2 regions of the Psychrilyobacter piezotolerans genome follow, and region 2 is predicted to be linked to the other one. Evidence: riboswitches for the same ligand, from Rfam matches in the RefSeq annotation. Region 2 holds a riboswitch; the other holds the start of a gene.

Region 1 (4,339 bases), on a different contig from region 2:
ATTCTTCTAAGCCTATCTCTTTTATCACCCTGTCGATAACCTCATAATCTGATTTTTGTAAACTGAAAAACTTTTTCTTATAGGGATACCTTCCCATCTCCAGTATATCGGAGACAGAAAAAGGAAATACTATATCAAATTTTTGCGGTACTATTGCAATTTTTTTTGCTAACTTCAAAGGGGAATATTCCTTTAATTCCTTATTTTCTATATAAATCTCAGAATCTGGAGCATTTTTATACCCGCTTAAAACATCCAAAAATGTAGTCTTTCCGCTTCCATTTGGGCCTAAGATCCCGTAAAATTTACCCTTTTCAAACTTAAAAGACAGGTTATCCAAAATTTGAGTTCCGTCTATAGAATAATTTATTTTCTTTATATCTATCATCTCAGACTTCCTCCTCCCATCTTTTTCCTAAAAATCAGCGCAAAGAACGGTGCTCCCAGCAGTGATGTGATTACTCCTACAGGAATATCATTTGGCAATACTACCCGGACTACATTATCTGCAGCTCCCATAATGACCCCGCCCCATATGGCACAGCCTATAACCAGCTTTTTATTGTCCGTTCCCAGAATAAACCGCAGAAGATGGGGAACTACCAATCCTACAAATCCTATTATCCCGCAGGTGGAAACTGCCACAGCCGACAAGATAGAGCTGACAACCAGCAATATCCTCCTGATCTTACTGGGGTTTATCCCCAAAGAGATAGCACTTTTTTCTCCTAAGGCTAAGATATTTAAATCTTCTGCATAATAGCAGAAAAATATGAATCCAAAGACCCATACTGCACTTAAAATACCCACTTCCATCCAGGATTTCCCGGTAAAGCTTCCAAGGAGCCAAAATATAATGGCTCCTACACCTTCATCAGCTAAATATTTTAAAAAACTCAGTCCTGCAGAAAAGAAAGCTCCTATTATTATCCCTCCTAATATTATAGAAGTGGGATTCATCTTCCTTTCAAAAGAACCCATCTGAATAACAACTGTCAGACAGAGGATTGCAAATATAAATGAAACTATATGTGTACTGAAAATTCCAAAAATTGTTATATTTAAGACTATAGCCAGCGCCGCACCAAATGATGCACCGCTGGAGATTCCCAATGTATATGGATCAGCCAGGGGGTTTAATAAAACCCCCTGAAACACCAATCCGCACATGGATAAAATTGAACCTATTAAGATCGAAGTGAGAATCCTCGGTAACCTCACTTCATGGATAATATACCAGTTAGGAGCTCCCTCCCCGCCTTTGATACTCTCCACCACTTCCTTCAATGGAATTTTTATATATCCCATTTGAAGGTAGAAGAATATTGAAAGGATTAATAGTATTATTCCAATTGTCGTCCATAATTTAAAATGTTTTTTCATAGATTAAAGGGGCTGCTTCCCATTTGCATATTCTTTCTTTTTGGCTAACATATTTTCTTCCTCATGAGTCAACCCGAATTCTGCATGTTCAACAAATATCTTCCTGATTTCCTTATTTTCCCCCAATCCAACCAGGTGAGCTTTTACAGTAAATCCATTTTTTTCTAACTCTTCCTTCATATCCACAGCAATATCATTGTTTGCATGATCTCCTGCTACGATCATAAACGGATATAATTCTACTTTTTTTATTTTAGCTTTCTTTAAACCCGCAATGACGTCATCCAATGCAGGATACCCTTCTACAGTTCCTAAAAATGCATTTTTAACCCCTTCACCGTGGAATACATGCTCCAGCATGGAATAAGCAGAGTTCCCAGGATGGTGGGTACCATGTCCGATAAATACCACAGCTTCATCTTTCTTTAAATTTTTATAAGTCGGCTTTAGTGCCTTAACAACCTCTTTATAATCCTCTACACTGGTAAGTAACGGAGTACTTACTTTTAGTACTTTAAAGTCTCCCTTATAGCTTTCTACTTCCGTTTTTAATGTTTCAGATTCAATAGCGTTCATAATATGGGTCCCCTGCACCAATACATGGGTATACCCGTCTTTTTTTAATTTCTTCAATGCTTCACTGGGGTTATCATAGGTAATCCCCTCATTTTCTTTGATTCTTCTCATAATTATTCTGGATGTAAAAGCAGTAACTACTTTAAAATCAGGATAATCAGCTTTAAATTCTTTCTCCAATGCACCTATAGTTTTTTCCCTTGTTTCAGGAAAAGTTGTTCCAAAACTCACCAGCAATATTGCTTTCTTCTCCCCCTTTTTCAGATCAAAATCATTTGATTTTGCTCCATTCGCAAATAAAGAGATCCCCATTGCCAACATTACCAACACCACTAACATTTTTTTCATTTTTTCTCCTCCTAAATTTAATTTTGAGAATAAAAACAACATGACGTTGCATCCAGGTAAGCATAATCCATGTTTTTCTAAACTTTTAAATAATAAAAAAGGCCCCTAAAACTTAGAGACCTAAAACATTTTATATACCAAAATACAAATGTCTACATCCTCGTCCTCGCAAGTTCGTAAAAATAATCTGGCAGGTCTCCTGACTTGACTTTACCCTACTCATAGCCCTTCCCGAATCACTTCAGTGGTATGCTATTTTCGTCCGTCTTACAGTGGCGGGACCGTGTAGGATTTTCACCCACTTCCCTTTTAATCGATACAAATCGAACCAAGATTATATTTTATTAAATTGTTACTGAATTTATACCATGTTTACTTTTTTTTTACAATATATTTCTTTTAACTTAACATTAATTTTATTGATTATAAATTAATTTTTTTTAATGAATTTCAAATACTTTTGACCCCGACTAAAATCTGACTGATACACGAGTATTAACTTTTTAATTAAATCTAATTTAATCAAAAAAGTTAAATGTGTTCCACCAATCCACACCAATTAAAGCCTATAAAACCTCATCACTAAGAAATAAGATAAAGAGGCTCACAAAGTATTTTTTCTTGATTTTAAACCTAGAAATTAATCTTCGTGTACCTCTGTGTTCTCTTTTCTTTGTGCTGAATCTATGTTGAATACCGTAATTCACGGTTAATGTCTTAGTTTTTTATCAGTTCTTCTCATCATCTTGAGAGCTTCTTATTAGTTAATTCTCTACCGGTAAAGTTTAGCATAGGATCCCTTTAATTTTAATAACTCTTCATGGGTTCCCGTCTCCACTACACCATCTTTATCCATAACCACAATTCTGTCGGAATTAATAATGGTGGACAGCCTGTGAGCTATAGTTATGGTGGTCCTGTCTTTAGATAATGTCATGAGGGCTTCCTGGATGAGTTTTTCCGTAATATTATCCAACGATGCCGTAGCTTCATCCAAGATTAAGATCTTAGGATTTTTTAAAAATATCCTGGCTATAGATATCCTTTGTTTTTGTCCTCCTGAAAGTTTTACCCCCCTTTCTCCTACCAGGGTATCAAATCCCTTTGGCAGGCTACTTATAAACTCATATATATTAGCTTTTTTAGATGCTTCTATTAATTCATCTCTCGTTGCACCCAGCTTACCGTACCCTATATTCTCCCCTATAGTTCCTCCAAATAAAAATGCCTCCTGGGGCACAATACCTATATTTTCCCGGAGGGAACTCAACTTTATCTTACTTATCTCCTTTCCATCTATGGTGATACTTCCAGAATCAATGTCATAAAATCTTGGAATCAGATTTGAAATAGTTGATTTCCCTACACCACTGGATCCGACTATGGCTATACTTTCCCCAGATTTTATTTTTAAATTGAATTTATTCAAAATCAGTGATTGGTCTTTATCTAATTCTTCAGATGATTTATTATAGGAAAACTTTACATCTTTTAGCTCTATATTCCCATTTATTTCCTTTAAAATCAATGGATTTTCTATATCTTTAATCTGCGGAATTATTTCCATCATCCCCTGAAATCTCCTATATCCTGCCATTCCTTTTTGATAACTCTGGACTAAGATCATCATCTTTCTGATAGGCTCCATAAATCTATAGCAGTATAGTAAAAAACTAATTAAAATACCATAGGTCAACTCCCCGTGCATTATTAAATAACCACCATAAAATACCACTATAAACTGCATAAGGTTCATAAATATATGGATTCCCGAAAAGAAAACAGCAGTGGTTCTATAAGTTTCTTTTTTAGCTTCTTGAAATTCCTGGTTTTTTTTCTCAAATTTATCTATTTCATGATTTTCATTGTTGAATAATTTTACTATCCTGACTCCGCCGATACTTTCTTCCGCACAGGAATTTATACCCGCTATCTTTATCCTGGTCTTCCCAAATGCCAGTTTCATCTTCCATTTTTGAGTGACAGCAAAATATATCATGAATGGAAGAACCGAAAATATAACCAGGGTCAA
Region 2 (4,339 bases):
CATAATTAGTTATAGCCGTTCTACCATTGTCTCTGACAACAGTCATCTTCTTTCTGTCTTTACTGTCTCTGCCTATTTGGTTTTCTATCCTACCTTCTTTGTTCTTCAGGTTCCCCTTGCATATGGCAAGATATGTTTTCTTTATAGTCTTATCTTTAAACATCTCCGTTAATTTAAGATGTGCTTCATTGGTTTTTGCTACAATAATAAGCCCGCTTGTATTTTTGTCCAGTCTATGGACTATACCCGGTCTGATTACTCCGCTTATAGTAGACAGGTCTTTTATATGATGCATTATTGCATTTACCAAGGTTCCGCTATGATGTCCTGCTGCCGGATGGATTACCATATCCGGTTTTTTATTTATTATCACAATATGCTCATCTTCATATACTATGTCCAATGGGATATCTTCAGCAACAACATCTAAAACTTCATCTTCTAATACAGTTACCTTTATCTCTTCATTCCCCTTTAATTTATTTCCAGGACGTGTTTTTTTCTTGCCTATGATCTCTACTAATTCATCTTCTATAAGTTTTTGTGTGTATGACTTAGTATACCCCTCTATTTTTTCACTTAAAAAAGCATCCAATCTTGTCCCTTTATCCTCAATCTCAGCTTTTAAATTTAATATCTCTCTTATTTCTCTCATAATTTATATTCTCCTTCTATTTTTTATAACACTAAGTATTCTTTATAATTTTGACACAGCTCACTAAGTAACCGTAAAGATTATTAATTTCTAATAAAACATCTTTACCAGCCCTGCTCCCAGGGCCAGCTGTACCACCATAAGCACCAGTGAGTATATGATCAGCCTTTTCCCGTTAACCAATAAAGTCCTTATATTTATCTTACCGCCTATTCCAATAAGTGCAAACATCAACAGATATTTAAAAGTATAGCTGAATATAAGTTTTAAATATCTAACTCCATCTATATACCACTGCAGATTTATTTTTTCTGTCCCATACTGCAAGGCTGTAAAGATAACTCCCACAACCATGAATCCTTTGACAAAAAAAGGCAGTTTTATTTTTTTTTTCTCCATTTTTTTTTCATCTGTAGATTTTTTCTTTTTTGTTCCGGCTATATAGATTAAAACCAAGGGGAAAAATAATAATTTTCCTGTTTTTATCAGGAGTGCCAGCCCCAAAGATTCCGCTCCAATACTATAAGCTGCAGGTATTATATGGATAAACGAACTCAGAGTCCCGCCTATATATAGAGCAGACTGGGTGGAATCAAAACCTAAAAATCTCGATATACCAGGCATGATCATCATGGCTGTCAGCCCTAAAATATTCATGGCAATGATAGCCAGGGCAAATTCTTCCTCTGGCTCCCCAAGTACTTCTGAAGTTCCGGCTATACTCGCTACCCCTCCAGATCCCAACAGCAATCCAAATTCTTCTTTTTCACCCATAAATTTAGCCACATATTTCCCCGTCAGCAGCAGCATCACAACCATTAAAAACACAAAACCTATAATTTTTACTCCTAAATCCAGAAGAATTATATAATTTACCTTCACTCCTAAACATGTAATTGCTATGGGTAATATTTTTTTGTTGGCAAAATTAAATCCAGGATAAAACTTGTATGCTTTTCTCCCTAAGAATAAATTTCCTACAACTATCCCCAGCATCAATGCTGTATTTATTTCATTCCATCCAAATTTTTTGGATATCCATATAGTCACAACGAGCAGAACTGCAGTTAAACCAAGACCTAATCTATCTTTTTTTACCATCCTCATCTCCTAGCTTTATTTTTTAACAACTAATATTATACCATAATTATGGAGATAATAGTAAAGGCAATTAATAGATACTGGAGAACTGTCATTTTATACTTAGGAGACTGAAAATTTCAAGAGGATTTTTCCCTTTAATCCCATGGCTTCACCTATTTCAATACTGTATGAAGCCACTGCTTCAGAATGCCCCTTTGTATATTTATCATGAAATTCCAATGCTGTGACAAATGATTGGACAATATCCTGTTGAAATTTTTGAGTGGTGATTTCCTTCAAAAAATGATAGAATATAGAAAATTATATCCACTATAGGTTCATTTTGATTAAAAGGGAAATGGGTTAAACCCCCATACGGTCCCGCCACTGTAAAAGTTATGAAACTACATGATCCACTAGATTTTTCTGGGAAGGAGTAGGAGTAAGGTAAAGCTTGAGTCAGGAGACCTGCCTAATGTGTTTTTATTTTTCTTGCGAGGACAAGGAGATGACTTTTACTATGTAAAAAGTTTTTTAGTACCTCAAAGGGTACTTTTTTTATTCTATAAAATATCATAAGGGGTTAAACATATGTCTAAAATAATCATCTATTTCCTCCTATTTATAAGTTCTTATTCTATGAATTATGTAAATATCAGCAGATTAGATACTCTGAGCAGGAAAGGTACTATATTCATGAGTATAAATTCATTTCACAAAATAGGAGTAGATTTAAACAGCTCAAAAGATACATTTATTTTAAATACAGATGTCGGGAAATATTACCTCAAAGGCAGCAGGATCATCACTCCACACAGGGAATACACATATCTGTCTGAACCATTTGTATCCCGGGGAAAATATTATCTTCCATTGGAACTTATTTTAGAATTAAATGGAGCCCACCTGGAAAACAATCGGATCATGAGATCTGTTGAACCTGAAAATCCGGATACTTTTCCTAAAAGGGTTATCTCCCTCTCTCCCGGTATTACAGAAAAAATATTTGCTCTGGGAGGAGAAGATCTCCTGGTAGGAAGAACATCATTTGCTGTATATCCAGAGGAAGTAGAAAATATTGATATTGTGGGAACTATGTTTGAGCCAAATTTGGAGGTCATGCTGGATAAAGATCCGGACATGGTCATCGCAGAGACTCATTTCAGGGAAAAATTGATGCTTACTCTAAATTCCTTGGAGATTGCAGCAACTAAATATCGCAGCCCTACAAATATACCAGAGATTCATAGGAGTATCGTAGATTTAGGAACTCTGCTGGGCAGACGTCCGGAAGCCCGTGGATTAAATGCCTCCTTAAAAGATAAGATCAGCTACACCAGATATATATTGAAAGATCAAGAAATCCCAAGGGTTTATTATGTTTTAGGCAGCGGTAAAACCGATATCACCCCGGGGGGGGATACTTTTATTAACTCCCTCATGGAATTAGCCGGGGGAGATAATATAGCCAGAGAAAAAGACGGATGGAGATATTCCTTGGAGGAGCTGATCCTGAATAATCCGGATATTATTTTTGGAAGCCAGAGAAGTATTGATAATATGTTAATGGAGGAAAACTACCGTTTTTTAACTGCCATTAAAAATAAAAAGTATTATATTATTGCGGATGACAGTATCTTTAATCTCCCCGGCCCCCGTGCTCTTACACAGGGGATCTATGAGATGGTAAAAATATTTCACCCTGAATCAGCTGAAAAATTAAAAAACAAATATTAAAAAGGAGAAAAATTATGAGACATAAAAAAATTATGATTCAAGGAACCGGATCTTCTACAGGAAAAAGTGTCATCGTAGCTGGTTTAGCCAGGATTTTTTATAAAGATGGTAATAAAGTAGCACCCTATAAATCCCAGAATATGGCTCTTAACTCATATATTGACAGAGATGGATTAGAGATGGGCCGGGCTCAAGTCGTACAGGCAGAGGCATGCAATACTCCTCCCCGGGCATATATGAATCCCATCTTAATGAAACCAAATTCCGATAATGATTCACAGATAATCATCGAAGGGATCCCCCATAAAAATATGGATGCCAAGGAATATTTTAAAAATACCGATTTTTTTAAGTCTATTGCTTTAAAAAACTATAAGATCATTGAGACTAATTACGATATAGGGGTTTTAGAGGGTGGCGGTTCTCCTGCCGAAATGAACCTTAGAGATGTAGACTTAGTCAACATGGGGATGGCAGAGTTAATCGACTCTCCCGTTATCCTTGTGGGAGATATCGAGAGGGGAGGAGTTTTTGCTTCCCTCTATGGTACTATCCTGATGCTGGATGAAAAAGACAGGAGAAGGATAAAGGGCTTGATCATCAATAAATTCAGAGGTGATATAGATCTTCTCATGCCGGGAATAGAAGACCTCACTGACAGACTCCTAAAAGCCGGGATAGATATACCTGTTTTAGGAGTTATCCCCTGGGTCCCTTTAAATATTGAGGAAGAGGATATCCTTACCAAGAAATTCGGTGAAAAACAAGGGAAAAATGACTTAAATATTGCAGTAATCAGACTGGATAAGATGTCAAATTATACAGATTTTGATGCCCTTTCATATTACAAAGACGTCAGCCTTA

Evidence for each region. A riboswitch is a leader RNA that binds a small molecule or an ion and turns the genes downstream of it on or off. The one in region 2 is predicted to bind cobalamin.
Region 1: linked by a shared signal. The riboswitch ahead of DYH56_RS05225 (sirohydrochlorin cobaltochelatase) and the one ahead of DYH56_RS02220 (ABC transporter substrate-binding protein) in region 2 are both predicted to bind cobalamin.

Annotation. Positions count from the first base shown of each region.
Region 1 covers NZ_QUAJ01000007.1:4,856-9,194, reverse strand. Annotated here, with positions in the region: gene DYH56_RS05235 (ABC transporter ATP-binding protein) at 1-388, opposite strand, end outside; gene DYH56_RS05230 (FecCD family ABC transporter permease) at 385-1,383, opposite strand; gene DYH56_RS05225 (sirohydrochlorin cobaltochelatase) at 1,387-2,307, opposite strand; cobalamin riboswitch at 2,480-2,656, opposite strand; gene DYH56_RS05220 (ABC transporter ATP-binding protein) at 3,080-4,339, opposite strand, start outside.
Region 2 covers NZ_QUAJ01000002.1:191,039-195,377, forward strand. Annotated here, with positions in the region: gene DYH56_RS02205 (RluA family pseudouridine synthase) at 1-655, opposite strand, end outside; gene DYH56_RS02210 (putative sulfate exporter family transporter) at 746-1,756, opposite strand; gene DYH56_RS02215 (hypothetical protein) at 1,859-2,038, opposite strand; cobalamin riboswitch at 2,056-2,228, shown strand; gene DYH56_RS02220 (ABC transporter substrate-binding protein) at 2,330-3,475, shown strand; gene DYH56_RS02225 (cobyric acid synthase) at 3,490-4,339, shown strand, end outside.